DNA from 2 places in the Sporosarcina trichiuri genome. Region 1 is predicted to be linked to the other one. Evidence: riboswitches for the same ligand, from Rfam matches in the RefSeq annotation. Region 1 holds a riboswitch; the other holds the start of a gene.
The links. A riboswitch is a leader RNA that binds a small molecule or an ion and turns the genes downstream of it on or off. The one in region 1 is predicted to bind FMN.
Positions count from the first base shown of each region.

Region 2: another riboswitch for FMN. It lies ahead of ribD (bifunctional diaminohydroxyphosphoribosylaminopyrimidine deaminase/5-amino-6-(5-phosphoribosylamino)uracil reductase RibD); the one in region 1 lies ahead of QWT68_RS06445 (ECF transporter S component).

Region 1 is NZ_CP129119.1:1,206,117-1,217,775, forward strand. Features, by position in the region: gene QWT68_RS06430 (RecQ family ATP-dependent DNA helicase) at 1-1,074, opposite strand, end outside; gene QWT68_RS06435 (YpbB family protein) at 1,061-2,119, opposite strand; gene QWT68_RS06440 (ferredoxin) at 2,227-2,484, shown strand; gene QWT68_RS06445 (ECF transporter S component) at 2,528-3,109, opposite strand; FMN riboswitch at 3,311-3,443, opposite strand; gene QWT68_RS06450 (hypothetical protein) at 3,509-4,726, opposite strand; gene QWT68_RS06455 (sigma-70 family RNA polymerase sigma factor) at 4,727-5,254, opposite strand; gene QWT68_RS06460 (ATP-binding protein) at 5,311-7,077, opposite strand; gene QWT68_RS06465 (response regulator transcription factor) at 7,074-7,793, opposite strand; gene ccsB (c-type cytochrome biogenesis protein CcsB) at 7,996-9,180, opposite strand; gene resB (cytochrome c biogenesis protein ResB) at 9,180-10,835, opposite strand; gene resA (thiol-disulfide oxidoreductase ResA) at 10,850-11,377, opposite strand; gene QWT68_RS06485 (pseudouridine synthase) at 11,501-11,659, opposite strand, start outside.
Region 2 is NZ_CP129119.1:2,463,378-2,475,036, forward strand. Features, by position in the region: gene ribH (6,7-dimethyl-8-ribityllumazine synthase) at 1-401, opposite strand, end outside; gene QWT68_RS12450 (bifunctional 3,4-dihydroxy-2-butanone-4-phosphate synthase/GTP cyclohydrolase II) at 414-1,607, opposite strand; gene ribE (riboflavin synthase) at 1,624-2,268, opposite strand; gene ribD (bifunctional diaminohydroxyphosphoribosylaminopyrimidine deaminase/5-amino-6-(5-phosphoribosylamino)uracil reductase RibD) at 2,271-3,365, opposite strand; FMN riboswitch at 3,487-3,632, opposite strand; gene ytvA (YtvA family blue-light photoreceptor) at 3,690-4,460, opposite strand; gene QWT68_RS12470 (hypothetical protein) at 5,063-5,218, shown strand; gene QWT68_RS12475 (rhodanese-like domain-containing protein) at 5,331-5,681, shown strand; gene abc-f (ribosomal protection-like ABC-F family protein) at 6,075-7,736, shown strand; gene QWT68_RS12485 (hypothetical protein) at 7,869-8,603, shown strand; gene QWT68_RS12490 (protein adenylyltransferase SelO) at 8,669-10,111, shown strand; gene QWT68_RS12495 (multidrug effflux MFS transporter) at 10,393-11,607, shown strand.

The DNA of each region.
Region 1 (11,659 bases):
TCGCGCATAATAGGTCACTTCCGTGTCGTCCGGCAGATCATTCTGGACGATGAACCGGATCTTCTGTCCGTCGTCCGGCAGGCTGAGCAGCACTGCACTTGACTGTTTCCCGTCTCTGCCTGCCCGCCCGGCCTCCTGCACATAAGCAGCAGCGGAAGCAGGCATCTGATCATGGATCACCTGCCGGATGTCATCTTTATGGATGCCCATGCCGAATGCGTTGGTCGCACAGATCCAGTCAAGTTCACCCGAGAGGAACTGCTGCTGGATCATCTGGCGGTCGCCGGCTTCCTTGCCTGCGTGGTAGGCGGCGATCTGTATGCCTTCCTTCTGCAGCAGCTGGGTGAGTTCTTCCGAACGCTTCCTGGACGCCACGTACAGGACGCCCGGACCTGATGTTGCTTTCAGCCTTCCTGCAATCCAGTCATTCTTCTCAGGGATGCTGTCGAACCTGCGTAACGAATAATAGATGTTCGGCCGGTTCACGGACTGGCGGATGACCGAAGCATCCTGCATGTTCAAATATGTAAGTATATCCTGTTCAACCCGCTGGTCGGCTGTCGCTGTCAGCGCCAGGATCCGCGGGTTCCCCGCCTTGCGGATGAATTCACCGATCTTCAGGTAATCCGGACGGAAATCGAACCCCCACTGGGAGATGCAATGCGCTTCGTCGATGACCAGAAGGGCAACTGGCTGCGACGCCAGCAGCCTTGTCATATCCGGACGGTTCATCATCTCGGGGGAGATGAACAGGAATTTGATTTGCCGGATTTCAGCAAAAAGCTGTTTCCTCTGTTCGGCCGCCATCATCGAATTGACGGCAGCGACCCTTTTCTCACCGCGCTTACGGATGGACGCAGCCTGATCCTCCATCAGCGAGACAAGCGGCGATACGATGATCACAAGACCGTCCAGCAAATCACCCGGCAGCTGATAACAAAGTGACTTCCCCATGCCTGTCGGAAGTATGGCCAGTGTATCCCTGCCGTCCAGCACCGCCCCGATGACCTCTTTCTGGCCCGGCCGGAACCGGTCGAACCCGAACCGTCTCTTCAGCTCATCATGAAGGTTCACTTGGCATCACCTCTTCTCTTGCACTCAGCACAAGGCGCAGCTGGAAATAGGACAAATGGGGAAATGCTTCCTTCAGCAGCCGCAGCCGTTTCACATTCTTCAGACTCACTTCCATACGCACGGCGTGCTGGTCCTCCGCGCTCACGAACCGGCTGATCGGGAATGCTGCCGTGTTCGCTGCAAGCTCTGTCAGATGGTCTTCTATCGTACTCGTCTTCAGCTGTCTGGCATGCGCAATCTCTTCGACTGTCAGTCCCTGATCGAACAGCCTTTTGGTAATGGACGTCGAGTCGGTCAGCGGGGTTTCCATACGGATACCATCGGACAGTCCGTGCAGGAGCGGCAAATCCTCCCTGGCGGATGGCGCAGCCGCCGCAGTGGTGAAGCGGTGCAGTCCTTCGAGCCAGTCGAGCTGCAGACTGTTCCTCGGTTCACCTGCCGCCTCTTCGATCTGGTCCCACGTCCAGCCGGCCGCACCGTACCCGGTCAGTCTGTGACTGAAGATGACAGCCTGCACGTCCGACATCCCGGATGCCCGGACAGCCTCCGCCAGTTCGCGCGCCAGCTGTTCTGCCAAATCACGTCCCGTCATACGGGAATTCCGCACCACTCCTTTGACGAATTGCTGGACAGCGCGGTCGTTCGTGATGGGCAGGAACGACGTGTTTCCGCTCCGCAGCTGCGAGCATGTCTGTACAAGCAGCTGCAGCCGCTGGAAGAATACATTCTCGCGTCCTCTGAAATGCCAGCCGTCGAAGCGGAACTCGGGAAGTTCCTCTGCCGCCCGTTTCCCTTCCGGAGAGAGCCGGATCAGGCCGCCTTCCGTGCCAAGCAGGCGCTGTTTCTGCAGGAAATCCGCAGATTCGGCAAACGCCGCCTCCGAAAGTTTAGGAAGGATGGCGAAATAGGGTTTGACGGAAAACGCGTCGACATCCTGAAGTGTCTGTCCCGACCGCTTACCGCGCAATATATGCAGGCAGGCATTCAAGGTCCGCTGGCCGTCCATCTTCTCTGCAATCTTGAGAATAATAGAACTTAACTTCACGAAGAATCCCTACTTTCTGGAGTGTAAAGGTTGAAAACTGCTGAAAACCGTTTTAGAATGGATGAAGTAACAAGTTGCAAGTGCGAAGAAAAGAGGAGAGAACGATCATGTCTACTCGTAAGTTCACTATTGTAGATCAGGACACATGTATCGCCTGCGGAGCATGCGGAGCTGCAGCGCCTGATATATACGACTACGATGATGAGGGTATTGCGTACGTTATCCTAGATGATAACACGGGAAATACCGAAGTTCCAGAAGAACTGCTGGAGGACCTGGAAGATGCTTTCGACGGCTGTCCGACAGACTCCATCAAAATCGCAGACGATCCATTTGATGGGGATCCGCTTAAATATGAAGACTAAAAACAGGCTGCCGCGTTACGCGGACAAGCCTGTTTTTTCTTCTTTATACGGATAGTTTCCGATGCTGCTGGCTGATCCAGCTCTGCATGCTCCTGAACAGAAGCAGTGTGATGACCATCAGGATGGCTCCCTTGATGAGGTTGAACGGCAGAATTCCGAGCACGATCATCGTATACAGCCCATCCCCTGTGACTGGCGGTGCATTCAGGAAGAATGTGTACGCCGGCAGGAACACGAGGTAGTTCAGCAGGCTCATACCGACTGCCATGGAAACCGTTCCGGTCACGAGTCCCGCTGTCAGTCCGCGGGAATTGCGGAACTTGTTGAAGATGAAATAGATCGGCATGATGAATAATACGCCGGTCACGAAGTTCGCGATCTCGCCGACGGGTACGCCGGTCGGACTGCCTTGAAGGAACCAATACAGGACAACCTTCAGCAGTTCAACAGAAATCCCTCCAACCGGGCCGAGGGTCATCACTGCCAGGACTGCCGGAATTTCACTGAAATCGATCTTCAGGAATCCGGGTAAAGCCGGCAGCGGAAAATTGAATTGCATGAGCACCGTTGAGATGCTGCCGAGGATGGCGATCAAGATCATCGCCCGCAGTTTCTTGCTGTTCATCATACTCTCTCCTTTTGCGATTCTCTTCACAAATAGGAAAGGTTCTGCCGCTTTCACTGTCCGCCTTCAAAAAAAATCCCTCCAGTCGAATCACTGAAGGGAGAGTTCAGACGTGGTTACATAAGCACCGCCAAACCCGGTAAACCCGGATAGGCGCACTTAAATAAGCCGCTGTCAAACAGACAAAAAAGACGGCTTCGCCTTCACCTTCTCCCATCCAGACTATACTGTCGGCTCCGGAATCACACCGGAATCAGCTGTTAGGCTCGCGGGCTAAAAAGCTTTCGCTTCCATTTCCGCCGGTCGGGAATTGCACCCTGCCCCGAAGATGAATCAATATTTTATTACACTCCCAGTATACAAAAAAAAGACCAGCCTGTAAACTCGTCTGTTTACAGGTTAGTCATTCCCGATTGTCATTGCCCGGGGATTTGCCCCGGCGGCTGCCGGAAGGGCGTGCCGGAGATCGATCCCGTTCCACTCGGACGGCTCCACTTGACGCAGTTGGAGTTCAAGACCGAAGCTCGCGGCTGTCAATGCCAGACTGTCCATGAGCAGGTCTGCCTGCTCTTTTCCCAACTCCCCCAATGACAGGGCAGGGTCAAATGTAACAGTCGCCAGCTGTCCGGATTGTTCGACTTCCAGATGTGTCCCTGCGGGGATCGGCGAGGTGAACAGGTCATTCGGTTCGGTCTGCATCGCGCTGACCGCTTCTGCAAACGAATCCGCCCTCTGCATGAAGCTCGGTGCAAGAAGCTGGCTCTTATCGTATTTCGTATATACAAAATACGGTGTTTTCGGTAATTTGGACGGATGGATTGGCGGCACTGTTCCCATCTCATCGAATTCTGCAGGGTTCCCTGAAGAATCCAGGATCCTGATCTCTTCATAGGAAGGGAAAGTCTGCTGCAAAGAGTGGAAGAAAACTTCGATGGCGGCGGCAGACCGGTCATATCCATGGTCATCATCGAGGAGCACATCGAGCCGGGCCCCTTCTTCCTTCAACTCCGCTTGGTAAGGATGGTAGTCCTCAAAACCGAGCGCCTCTTCATCCAGCTCACCTGCAAACACCCTGTATATTTCAAGGTCAGTCGAATCACCGGCGAGACCTTTTTCGCTGAGCTGCTCTCCCGTCAGCGTCAGTGAGACCGGCAAACTTACGGCCTGGCTGTCCTGCAGGCCGATATGGAGGATGCGCCTCCCGTCCAATTCATCCGCATAGACCGCCTGCTTCGAAGCAAATTCATCGGTCTCCATCATCATCCGCGACTCAGCTGGCATGGATTTCTCCGATTCATCCTGCGTATTCCCCAGTTTCTGATCGGCGGCTTTGTCGTCCCTGTCTTCCAGGACGGCATCGGCCGACTCCCTGCTGCCGTTCTGCCGGTCAAGGAAGGCAGGGACCAAAAGAGCGGCCGCCAGGAGAACCGCGGCGGCTGCTGCGGCTGCCGGTATCCGCCATTTCTTGCGTCTGCGCGACGGAATCGACGGTTTACCGGATAACCTGCCGTCGTCCTGCAGCCTTTTCAGGATTTCCTCGCGGGAGCGGGTATCCTTCTGCTCAGGCAGGGAGCGGAGCAGTTTTTCAAGCATCTCATCATCCCGTTTTTTCCCCATTCATCGGTCCTCCTCCCTGTCCGCAGCAGCCATCTGGTTTCTCAGCCTTTTCAGGGCCCGGTGCTGTGTCGTTTTCACTTTTCCTTCCGACCATTCAAGAGATGCTGCCGTCTCAGCAATCGTCAAATCATTCATATACCTCATGATGAGCACCAGACGCTGATCGGTTGTGCAGTCATCCAGCAACCGCAGCACCGTCCGTATTTCTTCGCTCTCGACCGCCCATTGTTCCGGCGTTTTCTTGTCGGACTCGATTTCCATGGTGTCCCAGTCGAAAAACCGGTCGGCATGACGTTTCCGGACAGTTGTTTTCCTGAAGTGATCGACCGCCACGTTTTTTGCGATGGAAAACAGCCACGTCTTCTCACTGCTTCTGCGCTCGAACGAGGAGTATGCGCGGATCGCCTTCACATATACTTCATGCGACAAGTCTTCCGCCAGCTGCCGGTCTTTCGTCAAGTATGTCAAAAAGTTGAACACATCCCGATGATACGTTTCATAGAGATGATGAAATACGGCTTCGTCCACAGCAATCCCCCTCGTTCACTCGATTTGACGGCTTTCAGGCCGGAATGTTACACATATTATTCCAGAGGAAGGACAGCGGTGAAGATTGTGCCTGCGCCGTCACCCCGTCTCGCACTGATCGTGCCGCCATGGGATTCAACGATATTCTTTGCAATGGCAAGTCCGAGCCCTGTACCGCTTTTCCCGCGTGTCCGCGCTTTGTCCGCTTTGTAAAAACGTTCGAACACGTACGGCAGATCCTCTTCCGGTATCCCGCTGCCAGTGTCGGTCACGGAAATGGCGACATTCTTCGGGTACTTCTCGACCGACAGCGTCACACTGCCGCCATTCGGCGTATGCCGGATTGCATTGTCAATCAGATTCGTGAACACCTGCTCGATCCTGTCTTCGTCCGCCTGGATATGAAGGGATTCCTGGCCGTTCGGCTGTACCGACAGTGACACTTCACTGTCTTTCGCCACTTGTGTGAACTTGTTCTGCACGCGCAGAAGGAACGGCACGACTGCCATTTCCGACTTATACAGACGCATATGGCCCGACTCCATCCTTGCCAGGTCCAGCAGGTCGGTGACGAGCCGCCCCATACGCTGGGATTCGTCATGGATGATCTTCACCATTTCATGATTCTCTTCCATTGTCTCCGGGACTCCGTCGAGAATCGCTTCACTGTACCCTTGCAGCATGGAAATCGGCGTGCGCAGTTCGTGGGATACATTCGCGATGAAATCCGACCGCAGCTTGTCGAGCTGATGCTGCTCCGTCATGTCGCGGAGGACCGCGACCGCCCCGCGGATGCTGTTCCGGCTGTACAGCGGACTGATCGCTACGACGAAGTAGAGTCCGCCGATTTCAAGTTCGGCATCCACTTCCTCCGCGAAGGTGATCGCATGCTCGAGCATGTGGTTGATCTCCGGGGGGAGAAGTTCGTCGGTTTCCTGGTTGAGGAACGACCATTTTTGCAGCAGCTTCTCCGCCTGCGGATTGCTCAGCAGTATCGTGTGGTCGCGATTGAATGTGATGACGGCATCTGTCATGGACGTCAGGATGCTGGAAAGCTGTTCCTTGTCCTGCTTGATGAGTTCCATATTGTATTTCAGCTGCCGGCCCATCTGATTGAATGCTGTCGACAGCTGACCGATTTCATCATTTTGCTTCACGGGGATCCTTGCATTGAAATTCCCTTTCGACAGCTGGAATGCCGCTTCTTTCAGCTGCCGGAGCGGCCGTGTGATCTGCGTGGACAGGAAGAACGCAAAGAAGGTCGTCAGCAGGAATGCGATGAACGCCGACAGCAGGACGATATGCGTCGTCCATTTCGTCGTATCATGGATGGCTTCGAAGCTTTGATAGACGATGACATGGCTCGCCCGGTCGTTCGGGACCGGTGCGGAACTCACGATATACCGTTCGGATACGTCCTTTTCCGTCATCGACGGGAGGATCATCTGCTTGGAAAGGCTGTCCTTTCCGCTTCGGCTGCTGAGTTCTTCGTCCTGCAGGATTTTACTTTCAATCGGCTTTGCGTCCAGATCCTTATCGTGGAACGAATAGGCGATGCCCCCTGTATTATCCACGATGATTGCGCTCGTTCCGTTATTCAGGATGTCATGGACGACCAGCTGCATCGCCTGTTCGTTATCATGGTCCTGAATGATGCTTCCAATCGTATTGGCTTCACGCAGAAGCGTCTCTTCCGCCTGACGCGTATGGAAATTATCAAAGAACTCCAGCAGCAGAGCCGTTACGATGAACAGGACAAATGAAACGAGAAGCAATATGGTTGCCCATAGCTTCCCGACGATTGAATTCCATATTCGGTTCATTCAGCCGGCACCTCGAACTTGTAGCCGACTCCCCACACTGTAACGATCATTTTGGCAGCACGTTCGGATACTCTGTTGAGCTTTTCACGGAGCCGCTTGACGTGTGTATCAACAGTACGCAGATCGCCGAAAAATTCATAGTGCCAGACTTCCTTCAGCAGCTGCTCACGGTCGAATACTTTGTCAGGTGCTTTTGCCAGGAAATAGAGGAGTTCGTATTCCTTCGGCGTCAGGCTCACTTCCTTGCCCTCCGCGGTGACCCGGTGTGCATCATGATCGATCGTCAGCTGCGGGAACACGACAAGGTCTTTCGAAGATGCAGTCGCCTGCGTCCCATTGACAGCACCGGCACGGCGCAGAAGCGCTTTCACGCGCAGGACGACCTCCCGCGGACTGAACGGTTTCACGATATAGTCGTCCGCTCCTGTCTCGAAACCGGTGACCCGGTCCGATTCTTCTCCTTTAGCCGTAAGGAGGATGATCGGCGTCTGGTCCTCTTCAGCGCGGAGTTCATGCAGAACTTCGATACCGTCTTTCTCAGGCATCATGACATCCAGCAGGATGCAGTCATATTGTGTTTCCTGGATTTTCTCCAATGCTTCCATTCCGTTTTGTGCTTCATCCATTTCATAGCCTTCACGTGAAAGATACATCGTTAGAAGGCGGCGTATCCGGTCTTCGTCGTCTACGACGAGCAATTTGACGTTTTCATCCATTGACGATTGCCCCTTTCAGAACTGCTGTCTTCATTGTACTTGTCCTCTTCCGAAAAAGAAACTACAATACTTTGCTGTGTAATATGCACCGTGCCCGGCTGGTGTGCTTCGGCAGAGCTGCACGATGGCGGCCGCCATTCTTTCCTGTATCGCAAGGGTCCATAAAAACACCGCACAGCGGATAGGCTGTGCGGTCTGTTGGTTATGCGTATGAATGGAGACCTGCAATGATCAGGTTGACAGCCACCAGGTTGAACATGATGATGACGAACCCGACGACCGCGAGCCAGGCGGATTTCTTCCCTTCCCAGCCCTGCGACAGGCGGAGATGGAGGAATGCCGCATAGAACAGCCATGTGATGAGCGCCCAGACCTCTTTCGGGTCCCAGCCCCAGAAACGCGACCAGGCTTCGTGAGCCCAGATCATCGCGAAGATGAGTGCCCCGAGGGTGAACACCGGGAACCCGATCAAGACAGACCGATAACCGATTTCATCCATCAGCTGGGAGTTCGCTTTCTTCGCGAACGGCTGCAGCACGGCTGCGATCGGCCGCCTGAAGATCAGGCGCAGCAGCACGTACAGCACGATTCCGGATGCAAGCGACCAGACGAATGTCGTCAGCGTCTTCGCATTGACGATCGCCGGCATTTCCGCCCATGGTTTCATCGTGTCAGTCGTTACCTGTTCATAGTCATGCATGCCGAAGAGCGGCGGATAATTGTACGTGATTTCTGCCGGCTGGTTGTTCTTGTCGACATAATTGAATTTCGCTTCATAGCCTGAAAGCGTAAATGCAGAAGACGAAACAACAAAGCCAAGCACCAGCACCAGCGTGAACATGACGGCTTCCAGCCAGAACCGCTCTTTCGACTTCTTCGTCAGATCCACATTTTTCGCCAGATAGATCAGACCGGCAACCGCACTGATTGCCAGGATCGATTCCCCGATTGCCGCTGTGATGACGTGAACAGTCAGCCAGTAACTCTTCAGTGCAGGGATCAGCGGTGTGATTTCCCGCGGGAACATGCTCGCATAGGCGATGATCACGATTGCGATCGGCAGAGCGAACAATCCGAGTGAAGGCGTCTTGTAGATGAAGAAGATCAGGATGAATGCACCGACAAGCATCATGCTGAACGCTGTCGTGAATTCAAACATGTTACTGACAGGTGCATGCCCGGAGGCCATCCACCGTGTAATGAAGTAGCCGAGCTGGGAGATGAAACCGACAATCGTGATCAGAATGCCGATTTTCCCCCATACACTGTCTTTGTACGTTTTCTCGGACTTCGATTTTTTCACTGCTCCGCCGAAGAAGAATGTCCCGAGCAAATACGCGACAAACGAAATCAGCAGTAAATTGGCACTTAACGAAGCGTAATCCATTAAACTGTCTCTCCTTCCACTGCATCAGCCGCTGCATCCTTGTCCTGCTTATCCGTATACTCGGGAAGGGCTGCTGCTTCTTTCACTTTATCCAGATCCTTTTTCAGCGCATACCAGTTCTTGTTCGTATGGGCGGCAAGCACCATATCGGCGCTGTCCCCCTTCTGGATCCAGATGCGGCGGTGCTGCCAGTAGGATCCCTGGATGACACCGATCATGAAGACGATACCGCCAAGAAGCAGGATGTACAGCGTTTTGTCTTTCCGGATGGTCAGACCTGAAGCATTGCGGGTGTCTGCATCCTGGAACTTCACTTCGTAATCGTTCGGTTCCACCTCGAGCGTCTGGCGGATGGCGACAAAACTCTTTTCACCTTCCGGATGCTCAGGCGTGATCATATTGAAAATGAAGGCCGGATTGTTCGGAATCGGTGATTTGGAGGTCGGTTCCCCGTCTTTGATGCCGTCGTAATCTGCATAGTATTCCATCAGTTCGACTGCAGAACCGTCTCCTACATCATACTTCTTCGCCGGATTGTTCAAGTCGACCGTAAAATCACCGAGTGATTCACCGGTTTCCTTGTTCTGAAGGGAGAAGGTCATGTTTTTCAATTCCCCGGTCTTGAAATCCATCTGGAAGATGCTGTAGCCGTCGAATGTCAGCGGTTTGTTGACGACGATCGGGTATTCCTTGATGAATTCGACATCAGCAGAACCCGGCAGGCTGCCTTCTTTCTCTTTGTACAGCTTGACATCGGACTGATAGTTGCTGACGATGGCGCCGTTCTTCTGGATGGCTTCATCGAATACAGCATCAGCATTTTCCTCTGAATATGTCTCCATCGTGAATGCGACGTTCTCGAGGAGATAGCCGGGAGCGCCCGGAATCTCTCTTGTTTCACCTTCACGGATCCACATCGTCTCGTCAACGTAGAAGCCCGGGATGCCCCTCAACAGCACACCGAGGAGGAATATGATAAGGCCTGTATGATTGACGTATGGACCCCAGCGCGAAAAGCGGTTCTTTTCCGCGAGGATCGCTCCGTCTTCGGTTTTCACATTGTAGTGAAGCTCTTTCAATGTTTTTTCCGCTTCCGTCATGGAATGGTCAGCATCCGTTACAGGACCTTCCCCGTAGATCCGCTGACGTTTCATGAAGGAAAGATGGCGCTTCGTCCGCTGCTTTTTCAGCGATTTGTACAGCGGGATGACACGGTCCAGGCTGGCGATGATGATCGACGTGCCGAGCATGCCGATCAGGACTTTGAAATACCAGCTGTCATAGATATTATAAAAGCCCAGCTGATAGTAGATCTTGCCGAATGTTCCATACAGACGTTCATAGTAATCCAAGTACTCGGATGGATCGTTCCCGGCTACAGGGACATAGAACTTCTGCGGCAGGATCGTGCCGATAGCGGACACGGACAGCACAGCGACGATGATGCTGACTCCGATCTTGACGCTCGAAAAGAAGTTCCAGATTTTGTCGATGATCGATTTTTTATAGGTCTGTGATCGCCTGGCGGACCCTTCGTAGCGCATGTCCACCATTTTACTGTCTTTTGCCTCATCCGTTTGCGGCCGGCCGCACTTTTCACAGAGTACTGTGCCGTATGGATTCTCGTGACCGCATTGACATTTGATTTTGCTCATTGGTACCCTGCTCCTTACTCGGGCTGTACGCTTTGCATGAGTGAGACGATTTCAGTCTCGCTCATTTCCCGTGTAATAATGTTTTGAATGACGCCGTCTTTGTCGATGAGCATTGTGGTCGGCAGAGGAACAACATTGTAGCTGTTGCGGCTGACACTCTTATTTTTGTCGATCATTACAGGAAACGTCAGTCCATATTGGTCGATGAACGTGCTGACTTTGAAGTCGGACTCACCGATGTTGACGGAAAGGACCTGGACTCCCTTATCTTTGAATTCCTTGTAATGCTTTTCGATATATGGCATCTCTTTTTTACAGGGAGGACACCATGTTCCCCAGAAATTCAAAAAGACACCCTGGCCTTCGTAATCGGACAGCTTCACTTTGCTGCCATCCATATCAAGGAGTTCGAAATTAGGTGCACGGTCTCCTGCTGCAAGAGTTTTTGTCTCCTTCTTAGAAGTCAGTGCAAAGACAATGGCAGCTGCAAGAAGGAGGAGAATGACACCCCGTATGATGAGCCGCTTTCTCTTCTTGTCCATTTTCGCCACTTCTTTCCCCCCTCACGTGATTCGTTCAGCTCCTGCACAGCAACCTTTATTATAACAAAGATGTGTTTTTGAATGGAGTCGCTTCGTGAGCGTTTTGTGACACTTGGCGATTGTTCAGCCAATTGTGCCGGTTTCGGCAAGGACCCGCAGCTGTTTCACTTCGTGCGTTGTGAGTTCCCTCGCTTCACCTGCATTGAGACCGTGTGTGGTCAGGTTCGCAAACGATTCCCTGCGTAATTTGACGACGGGGCAGCCGATTGCATCGAACATGCG
Region 2 (11,659 bases), 1.3 Mb from region 1:
CCCGCTTTCGTACCCGCCCGTTCGATCGACTGCTCGATCGAATCGGTCGTCAGGACGCCGAAAATGACAGGGATGCCCGAGGCCATTCCGGCAGCGGCAACCCCTTTCGCCGCCTCGCTGCACACATAATCGAAATGCGGTGTCGCCCCGCGGATCACCGTGCCGAGTGTGATGACGGCATCATACTTTCCCGACTCCGCCATTTTCTTCGCGATCATCGGGATTTCGAACGCACCCGGCACCCAGGCGACATCGATATCCTCTTCCGATACGCCGTGGCGGATGCACCCGTCCTGTGCAGCTGATAATAATTTACTTGTGATGAATTCATTGAACCGGCCGACGACCATGCCGATCTTCAATCCGGTGCCGACGAGATGTCCTTCAAATACGTGTCCCATTCCGATTGCCTCCTAGACGGTCAGCAGATGACCGAGTTTTTCAGATTTCGTTTCCATGTACGCTTTATTCTCCGGAAGGACCGGCAGTTCGATCGGAAGCCGTTCCGAAATCCGGATGCCATGCGCTTCGAGCCCGTCCAGTTTGCGCGGGTTGTTCGACAGCAGCCGGACTTCCGATACGCCGAGGTCCTTCAGGATAGCAGCTCCTGCACCGTACTCACGCAGGTCGTCCGCGAACCCGAGAGCGGCATTCGCTTCGACGGTATCAAGCCCCTCTTCCTGCAGTTCATAGGCTTTCAATTTATTGATGAGCCCGATGCCGCGCCCTTCCTGCCGCAAGTAGACGAGCACGCCCCGTCCTTCGGCTTCGATCTGAGCAAGGGCGGCGTGCAGCTGAGGGCCGCAGTCACAGCGGGCCGAACCGAAGATATCGCCGGTCAGACATTCCGAATGGATCCTTGTCAGCACAGGACCATCAGTTGTCACATCTCCTTTTACAAGGGCAACGTGCTCCTTGCCAGTCGACGGCTCGGTGTAGCCGATCATCGTGAACGTTCCGAATGACGACGGCAGGGCGACTTCCGCTTCCCGTCTGACGATCTGCTCGTGCTGCTTGCGGTACTCGATCAAATCCGCGATGCTGATGAACTTCAAATCCTCCCGATCTGCAAGACGCCGTAATTCCGGTACGCGGGCCATCGAGCCGTCGTCGTTCATGATTTCACAGATGACGGCGGCCGGTGCACTGCCGGCGAGACGTGCCAGGTCGACCGAGGCTTCCGTGTGTCCGGTCCGTTCAAGCACACCACCTTCTTTTGCGATCAGCGGGAAGACGTGGCCGGGCCGCCTGAAATCGGAGGGTGCCGCTGCAAGATCGAGCATTTTTATAATCGTCTCCGATCGTTCGAACGCACTGATACCTGTCGCCGCCTGGGCATGGTCGATACTGACCGTGAATGCCGTTTCATGGGCATCCGTGTTCCGATCGGTCATCATTGGCAGACCGAGCCGGGCGGCGTGACGTTCCGTGATCGGCGTGCAGATGAGACCGCGGCCTTTCGTCGCCATGTAGTTGATCATTCCGGGGGTCGCATGCTCGGCGAGACAGACGAAATCCCCTTCGTTTTCACGGTTTTCATCATCCGCGACAATGACCGCTTTCCCTTGCCGTAAATCCTCAATTGCAGATTCGATCGAATCGAACATCCTGATCATCCTTTCCTCACTTGAATCCGTGCTGTTCCAGGAACGAGGCGGTCAGCGGCTGTTTTACAGGATCCGCGGGGACCACCATCTTCTCCGTATATTTCGCCAGCATGTCGAACTCGACGTTGACCCGGTCCCCCGGTTTCCGGTCGGCCAGCACTGTCGCTGAACGCGTATGCGGGATCAGCGAAATGGTGACCGTATCGTCCTGCACATTGAAAATCGTCAGCGACGTGCCATCGAATGCGATCGAACCTTTCGGCAGCACATAGGCACGGCCTTCAGGCGGCAGTGTCAGCTCCATCACGAGCGCATTCTCCGTGTAAGTACAGTCCCGGACAACAGCTGTGCCATCGACATGGCCGGTGACAAAGTGGCCGCCGAACCGGCCATCCGCCCGCATGGCGCGCTCCAGGTTCACCCGGGTGCCGGAACCTGCACGGTGAAGGGAGGTCGCCCGGAACGTTTCGGGCATGATATCCGCGGTGAAGTCTCGGTCGGTAAACCCGGTTACGGTCAGGCAGGTGCCGTTCACGGCGATGCTGTCGCCGAGACGGACATCCGCCAGCACGACGTCCGCTGATATGGTGAGTTCCATCGACTGCCCGGCTGTTTTGACTCGCCGGACGATGCCGATTTCCTCGATGATACCTGTGAACATACTCAGTCACGTCCTTTCCGAACTGCGGTCACTTTCAAATCGGGGCCGATCTGTTCAAACTCCCTGAATTCGAACTCCGCCGCCTCGTCCATGCGGAGCGGGTCTCTGCCGCCGACAGGAGTCAGCGACCCGGATCCGCCCAGCAGCTTCGGTGCGACATAGGCAATGATGCGGTCCACGGCATCCGCGCTAAGGAAGGATGCATTGACCGCTGCGCCGCCTTCGACCAGTAATGTGACAATGCCGCGGGCGCCGAGTTCCTTCAGAACGGCGGGGATCGCGACTTCCGGTTCCGGCAGGCGGATCACTTCCGCATGCGGCACCTCCGCAAGCGCGTCCTCTTTTGAAGAAGGCGCATCACACCCGCAGAAGATCCATACAGGTGCGCTGTTATCCAGCAGAAGCCGGCAATCCAGCGGTGTTTTCAGCTGTGTATCTAAAATCACTCGAATAGGATGAAGTCCGCCTTGGGGCAGTCTGGCGGTGAGAAGGGGATTATCGTGAAGGATGGTATTGACGCCGCAGAGAATTGCATCATGGGCATGCCGAAGAGACTGGACATCGAGCCGGGATTCTCCGCTCGTCACCCATTGGCTGTGCCCGGACGATGCCGCAATCTTACCGTCCAGAGTCATTGCTGTTTTGATGGTCACATGAGGTTGTTTGGTTCGGATGAAATGGAAAAAAGGTGCATAGAGATCCTGTGCCGCTGATTCACATACGCCGGTCCGGACATCGAGCCCGGCCTCCGTCAGCAGACGGATCCCTGAACCCGAGATGAGCGGATTCGGGTCCTGCGCAGCCAAATAGACACGCCGGACGCCGGCAGCAAGCACGGCCTCCGTACACGGCGGTGTCTTCCCGGTATGGGAACAAGGCTCGAGGGTGACGTAGAGATCAGCTCCCTCCGCAGCCGGTCCCGCCATGTCGAGCGCCACGCGTTCGGCGTGCGGCCCGCCGGCCTGCAGATGGGCACCCATCCCGAGAATACGGCCGTCTTTTACGACGACAGCGCCGACTGGCGGATTCGGGGACGTCTGTCCTGCTGCGCCTGCTGCAAGTGAAAACGCAAGCTGCATATACTGTTCGCTATCCAAAAGGTACAACACTCCCAAGATATGGATTCCTCATGTAACACAAAAAGCCCCGCAAAACAGCTGCGGGGCGGATAAGCATGACAAAATAAGCGTCAGTCAAATGAAAAATTTGAAAAACGCTGAATTCCTTCTCCCATCCAGACTTTCACTGTCGGCTTTGGAGTTTCACCAAATCCACCGTCTGCAAGAACTGCAGCCGGGTCACGGACTGAGGGCATGCCGCCCATCACCGCCGGTAGGGAATTTCACCCTGCCCCGAAGGAATCGTATTCGATTGTCTATGAGTCTAGCACAGCGTACAGGAAGCTGGCAACCGGTTCAGCATCATTGGATCCGTTCAATGGCCTGGCGGATGTTTGCGAATGTCTGAAGCGGTTCTTCCATCGAACCGGCCCTTGCAAGCAATTGCGCCACTTTCGGCGTGATCCCGGTAATGTAAAGCCGGGAGCCCATCAGCTTCATCACATCCTGGACGGCAAGGAGGCTGGAGAGGGGAGACTCGTGATCCCAATACAGGCCTGTGATATCAATGATGACATTGTTGACCCCGCGCGACTGGACGAACTCACTGAGTTTCTGGGTCAGGACCGAGAACCGCTGGGGACTCATCTCCCCGATCAGCGAGACGGCAGCCAGGTCATCACGGATCATCATGATCGGCAGCATCAGTTCCTCGATTTCGAGCTCCTTTCCCTCGAGCTCCTTCCGCTGGGCGTATTCGACAGAGACATCCGTCTGGGTTCCGATGAAGAATTCGTGGCCGTCCGCTTCCATTGGTGAGACAGTCAATCGGTTCCAGAACAGCGACCCGTCTTTCCTATAATTCTTCAGCACTACAGTGATCGTTGTTTTGTCAGCGATTGCCTGACGCAGCCTCTCAATTGTGGAGGGATCGGTCTCTGGTCCCTGCAGGAAACGGCAGTTCCTTCCAAGTGTCTCTTCCATTGGGTAACCGGTCATTCGTTCAAACGTCCGGTTCGCATAGATGATCGGGTTGTCAGGCTGTGCCGGATCGGTCACCAGGGCAGCGACCCGGCTGCCATCGAGCATGGCTTCGAGTAATTGATTCTGGGTGGATTGAGGTAATGATTTCATCTTCAACACGTCCTGACTAAGAAGTTTTATTGGTGTGGATTTGATTATTTGGAGTGCCGGCAGCAGACAGACACTCCTATTATTGAGCCGGGTCGTTAATAAGTAGCGTTCAGAGCTGTTCCTATTCTATCATAGCGGGCTGAAAAACGACTGACTTATCTGAACGGAATGTCGGCATGAAGGAAGTACCAAGTCACCGGATTTTCCTGCATTACTTGGGAGCATGCTGCCAAGGGTTCTTAACCGGAAAATCATTGCGCATGAATAGCAGTTCCGCGCACTAAATGGTATAGGAATTCTGTATGATTGGAAAGGAAAGATGATTCTTCAGATTCTTTGTAGAAGATGCAGACCGTATCTATAAAGGGGGAATCAGTCATCATGCTGCTAAGAGGGGGTGGAATGAGCCTTCTATTTTCCAGGGAATGTATACACCGATAACTGGAGATCTGCAGACATGCAGGAATCGGGCGATCCAGCTGGCACGCTGCAATCATTGACTATAGATATTGCCAAATACTATGTATGATAGATTCCCGCTGGCCGGAACAGTGAAACTTCGACATACAGGAATCCGTATATACTTACTGGAGGCGATGATGATGAATGAAGGATATTTCGCAGGGTGGGGGACACTCGCACTTATCAACGCTGTTCTGGCACAAGGAAAGAACCGTTCAGGGCTGAACTGGTTCCTGCTCTCGCTGCTGCTTGGTCCGGTGGCGACTTTCTTCCTGGCTCTGTCGGATAAGAAATGACCTGCAGTCCCGTTTCCTCGCGGGACTTGTTTACGGGAAGATTCAAGCGGATTCATTGATAATGTATACCCCTCAGTGTATATTTGATGAAAAACAGTTAGGGGAGATTGTGATGGGCTGGATTGTGATCCTGCTGGTGATCGGATTGATCGTATGGCGGACGATGCCTGCGAAAGGTGTACGGACCGTTTCGCCGGAAGTAGTGAAACCGCTGCTGAAGCAGAAAGGGAATCAATTCATCGACGTGAGGACGCCAGGAGAATATAGCGGCCGGCATGTGAAAGAGTTCAAAAGTATCCCACTGAACGACCTGCCGAAACGTCTTGGAGAACTCGATAAGGACAAACCTGTTTATGTCATTTGCCAGAGCGGCATGCGCAGCGGCCGGGCGGCAAGTCTGCTGAAGAAAAAAGGGTTTTCCGACGTTGTCAACGTCAAAGGCGGAATGAGTGCATGGCGATGAGGAGGGGAATACCGCCCCATTATGTCGATTTCCCGGGAAATCGACTGTCGAATTTGCAGTTATTTCCCGGGAAATACAGAGATTCTGTCGGGAAATAATTCTCCGCTTGCGAACTATTCGGAGTTTGGTATACTGGAAAGACCATATGACAGAAAGGGCTGAGGGTGGCGGATGGATAACTGATCTCTGATTTCTCGTAAACGAATGATGGATTCGTACGAAAAACAGGATTGGTCTGTCCATTTCATAAGCTGCCTTCACCCTCAGGGAACCGCACGGGATGCGGTCTGCCCTGCAGCGGGTGTGGCTTATTTGCAGATGCCGACAGAACCGATCCTTCCGGAAAATCACGGAGGGATCTTTTTGTGTTCCCTCCAACTAGGAGGAATGGTTATGAACCGAGGAATACTCAACAAACTGACCGCCGAATATGGCGATAAGCAGATATTTGCCAGTCTGTCCGCTGAATTGCCTGCAGGTGCTGTGGTTGCTATTGTCGGTCCGAATGGTGCTGGCAAGACCACGTTACTCGAACTGCTGGCGGGTGAGCGGAACCCGTCCGGAGGAGCTGTGGATTGGATCGGCCGGAAGCCGTCCATCGCCTATTACCGGCAGGAACAGGAGATGGAAACCGATCATAGCTGGGAGGAAGCGGAACAGTATCACCAAGAGAGCCGCTGGCAGGTGCCGGACAAAACGGCATACAGTGAAGCGAGCGGCGGTGAACGGGTGAAGATGCGGCTGGCGGCAACGTTCGCTGAGCAGGCAGAAGTGCTGCTGCTGGACGAACCGACGAATCACCTGGATGCAGCCAGTACAGAACAGCTCATCGAGACACTTCATGCCTATGAGGGACTCGTCATCTTCGTCTCTCACGACCGATATTTCATCGACCGGATTGCGCACTTGGTCTTTGAACTCGATCACCGGAAACTGAAAATCTATGAAGGCAACTATACGGACTACTGCAAGAAGAAGGAACACGAGCGGTATGTGCAGCAGAAACAATATGACGAGCAGCAGCGGCATATCCGGGAGACGGAGGAAAAGATCGACCGCCTCGATGAATGGTCTGCAAAAGGGCATGCCTCCTCACGCTCGCGAGGCGGCTCGAAGGAATACTTCCGGAAAAAGGTCAAGAAACGGAATGTCCAGATCCGATCCATGAAAAGACGTCTTGAAGCGGAGCTTGAAAAGAACGGCGTGGAGGCTCCGGAGCAGGAGACATCCGTCTCGTTCGATCTGGAAGGCGCACGAATGAAAGGGAAACGTGTGCTGGAACTGAATGAAGCCGAAAAGTCTTTTAGCGGCAGGACGTTGTTCCGAGATGTCTCTTTCACTGTCCAGGCTGGGGAGCGGCTCGCGCTCTTCGGCCCGAACGGCTGCGGCAAGACGACACTGTTCCGGATGCTGACCGGTGAGACGGCTTATGACGGCAGTGTCTGGTTGTCCGAAGGGATGACGGTCGGCTATCTCCGGCAGACAGCGTTCGATCTGCCGGATGACCGGACGATGGCGGAATATTTCCATACGCCGTCATTCAGTGAACAGGGAGCCATCCGCATCCAGCTGACGAATCTCGGATTCCGGGCGGACCAGTGGCAGCTGCCGCTCGGTGCATTGAGTCAGGGAGAGCGCCTGAAGGTGAAACTGCTCGATTTCATCCGCCGGAAGACCGACGTCCTGCTGCTGGACGAACCGACAAACCATCTGGATCTGCCGTCCCGCGAGGAATTGGAGCGAACGCTGCTGGGTTATCCAGGCACGCTGCTGTTCGCCTCGCATGACCGGCACTTCACCGAACGGATGGCGGATGGCCTGCTGCTGTTCGGGGAGGGAACGATCCGGAAAGTCCCGTACAGTCTGCAGGAGTGGGAAGCCCGAGGTGAGACGGCAGCCGGGCAGCCGGCGGCAGAAGACCGCATGCGGCTGGAAACCGAACTGCAGGCGGTCCTCGGCAAACTGAGTCTGCTCGACGCCGGCGATCCGGAATATGCAGACCTGGACGGACAGTTTCATAACTTGTCTAGGAGGCTGCGGGAACTGAACCAGTGAACGATTTGATAGGCAGAGGGCGAGCAGCTCTCTGCTTTTTGTAATGCATAGCAAGATTCATGAGACTTGAATCTTTCACAGTAACAGTTGCAGGGTATAGACCTTTATCAGAACAGAAAGGCGGCGGCTTAGATGGAAACTTGGATCAGTTTGGTGTTCACCCTCGGGTTCATCATCATCCATTTACTTTCAAAAAATATGAAATTCCTGAGCGAAGCGCCGCGCAGCCGGTTCCTGTCCATTGCGGGCGGGATTGCGGTCGCCTATGTCTTCCTGCATCTGCTGCCGGAGCTTAGTGACTATCAGGACGAGCTGCAGGGCAAGCTGAAGGCGAGCCTGCATTTCCTGGAGCACCACATCTATATCATTGCCATGCTCGGTCTGGCCTTGTTCTATGGCTTGGAGCAGCTCGCGAAATCGTCGAAGAAGCAGAATGCCGAGGCGGGACAGGAAGCGAAAGCGTCCGCCGGTGTCTTTTGGCTCCATATCGGATCGTTCGCCCTCTACAACGCGATCATCGGGTACTTGCTGCTGAAAGGCGAGTACCAGAGCCACTGGGGCATGGTCTTCTACTTCACCGCCATGGGAGTGCATTTCATCACGAACGACAAGGGACTTCGTGCGACTCATAAGGAGGATTACGACCGGTACGGGCGGTGGCTGCTGGCGGTTTCCATTTTTGCAGGCTGGCTGGCCGGGGCTTTGTTCGAAGTGAATGACGTCCTGCTGTCCGTGCTGTCGGCGTTCCTTGCGGGCGGGGTCGTGCTGAACGTCATGAAAGAGGAGCTGCCGGAAGAACGGGAAAGCAGTTTTCCGGCTTTCTTTGCCGGATTGGCCGGGTACGCCGTGCTGCTTTTGCTGTTCTGACGGCTGAGCGGGAACCGTGTTATTTTGCAGCATAGCCGGTACGATGTAGTAAAAGAGGTGATCGGATGAAAACAAGCGCAGGATGGAAATTCGATAATACGTACAGGCGTCTGCCTGAGGCATTCTTTGCAGAAGAAATTCCGGAAGAATCGGCAGCCCCTGAAACAGTACTGCTGAACCTATCGCTCGCGGCATCCCTCGGACTTCAGGAGGACGGCCTGACGGCGGCAGTGCTGTCGGGAAGTGAACTGCCGGAAGGGGCGGAGCCGATTGCAGAAGCGTATGCGGGTCACCAGTTCGGGAACTTCACGATGCTCGGGGACGGACGTGCGCTGCTGCTGGGTGAACAGCTGACGCCGGACGGAGGACGAGTGGATATCGGACTGAAAGGATCCGGGCCGACCGCGTTCTCCCGCGGAGGTGACGGCCTGGCGGCGCTTGGGCCGATGATCCGGGAATATATCATCAGTGAAGCGATGCAGGCGCTCGGCATTCCGACATCGCGCTCGCTGGCTGTGACGCTGACGGGGCATGGCGTCCAGCGGGAGTCTGTTCTGCAAGGGGCCGTCCTCCTGCGGACCGCCAGCAGTTTCCTGCGCGTCGGCACATTCCAATATGCAGCAGCCCGGCAGGTGGATGAGGATCTGAAGGAACTTGCAGACTATGCGATCGCCCGTCACTATCCGGAAGCTGCGGCAGCGGACAATCCGTATGAACAGCTGCTTGTCGGTGTCATCGGGCGGCAGGCGAGCCTGATCGCCAAGTGGCAGCTGACGGGGTTCGTACACGGCGTCATGAATACGGACAACATGACGATCAGCGGGGAGACGATCGATTACGGGCCTTGCGCGTTCCTGGACGTGTATGATCCGGACACCGTCTTCAGTTCGATCGATCGCCATGGCCGGTACAAGTACGGCAATCAGCCCGGCATCGCGTCATGGAACCTTGCACGATTCGCGGAAACCCTGCTGCCGCTGCTGGCGGACGATCGGGAGGCGGCCATCCGGATTGCGGAGAGACAGCTCGCACGTTTCGGGACATTGTTCGAACGGGAGTGGCTGCAAGGGATGCGGGCGAAACTCGGGCTGCTGGACGAGCAGCCGGACGATGAAGCCCTTGCCAAAGAGCTGCTTCTGGTCATGAAGGAATCCCAAGCCGACTTCACGAACACATTCCGGGCACTGACCGACAGTGCCATGGAGCCGCCGGCATGGTTCGCGCTTCCTCCATTCCGGGAATGGCGGAACAAATGGGAGGCCCGGCGCAGCCAGCAGCCCGCGGCGGAAGAAGCGATTCGAAACCGCATGCGGACGAGCAATCCGTCCGTCATCCCGCGGAACCATCAGGTGGAGGCGGCGATTGCCGCTGCGGAGCAGGGCGACTGGCAGCCAGTGCATGCGCTGAACCGGGTGCTCGCAGACCCGTATGCCTACTCGGCGGATCAGGAGCCCTTCACAGCCGCTGCCGATCCGTCGGTGCCATACCGGACCTATTGCGGAACCTGAATGGACAGGGAAAGAGGAGATCCTCTTTCCCTGTTTTTTTTGTGCCAGCCAGGATGAAAACCGCCGAACCGCTCAAGCGTAGAGGTGCGGCGCTCAAGATATCCTGCCCACGCTCAAGCAGTATCGGAAACGCTCAAGGAAGACGTTCCGCGCTCAAGACTGCCGCAGAAACGCTCAAGCAACCCAACCCCGCGCTCAAGCACCACTCCCTCGGATACCCGTCATCTATGCTATACTCCGTTCCATGGCCTCTCCATTACATAGCAAAGGATTTGGGATACATGAACACTAACATAGCTGAAAAACCGCCGCTGCCGACATTCTGGCTCGTCGTCCTCCTCGGTTCGCTGACAGCGTTCGGCCCGCTGTCGATGGATATGTACCTGCCCGGGCTGCCGGCTGTGGCGGCCGATATGGGAGCGACGACGTCACTGGTCCAGCTGAGCCTGACCGCCTGTCTGATCGGCCTCGGGGCCGGTCAGCTGCTGTTCGGCCCGCTCAGTGACATCTACGGGCGGCGCAAGCCGCTCGTCCTGACGCTGGCCGTGTACGCGATCGCCTCCCTGCTCTGCGCCTTCTCGGAGGCGATCTGGCCGTTCATCCTCCTGCGGTTCGTCCAGGGGCTCACCGGCGCAGCCGGCATCGTCATCGCCAGAGCCTGCGCCAGGGACCTGTATGCCGGTCACGAATTGACGAAATTCATGGCGCTGCTGTCGATCGTCAACGGGGCGGCGCCGATCCTCGCGCCGATCGCCGGGGGCGTCATCCTGACGTACGCCGACTGGCCGGTCGTGTTCTTCGTCCTGGCGGCCATCGGATTTCTCATGTTTGCCGGGACGGCAGGCTTCCTCCCGGATACGCTGCCGCCGGACCAGCGCGCGGAAAAAGGGGTGCTGGCCGTCTTCAAGACGTTCTCCCGTCTGCTGAAGGACCGCACGTTCATGGGCATCGCGTTGACGCAGGCGTTCATCATGGCCTCGATGTTCGCGTACATTGCAGGCTCGCCGTTCGTCCTGCAGAACATGTACAGCGTGTCGCCTCAGCAGTTTTCCCTGTTCTTCGCGCTGAACGGGCTGGGCATCATCGCGGCCGCACAGCTGACCGGGCGGCTGTCCCACAGATTCGGTGAAAGACGTTTCCTGTTCGCCGGTGTGCTGACCTCGATCGCCGGGGGACTGCTGCTTCTGCTCGCCGTCGCGGTGGAAGGACCGCTCGCATTGATCGCAGCGGCCCTCTTCTTCGTCGTCGCAAGCGTCGGGCTCGTCTCGCCTTCTGCATTTTCGCTCGCCATGCAGCAGCAGGGCCAGTCGGCGGGCAGCGCATCCGCGTTCCTCGGCCTGCTGCCGTTCGTCGGCGGCGCAATCGTGTCACCGCTCGTCGGGCTCGCGGGCGACCAGTCCGCCTGGCCGCTCGCCCTCGTCATCCTCGCCTGCAGCCTGCTCGCGCTTGTGATGTATGGCGGGCTGGTGGGTGGACGGAGAAGCACGTCAGACTGACCATGAAGTCCCCGGTATCGCTGCCGGGGATTTTCTGTGTTCTGTCGTTAAA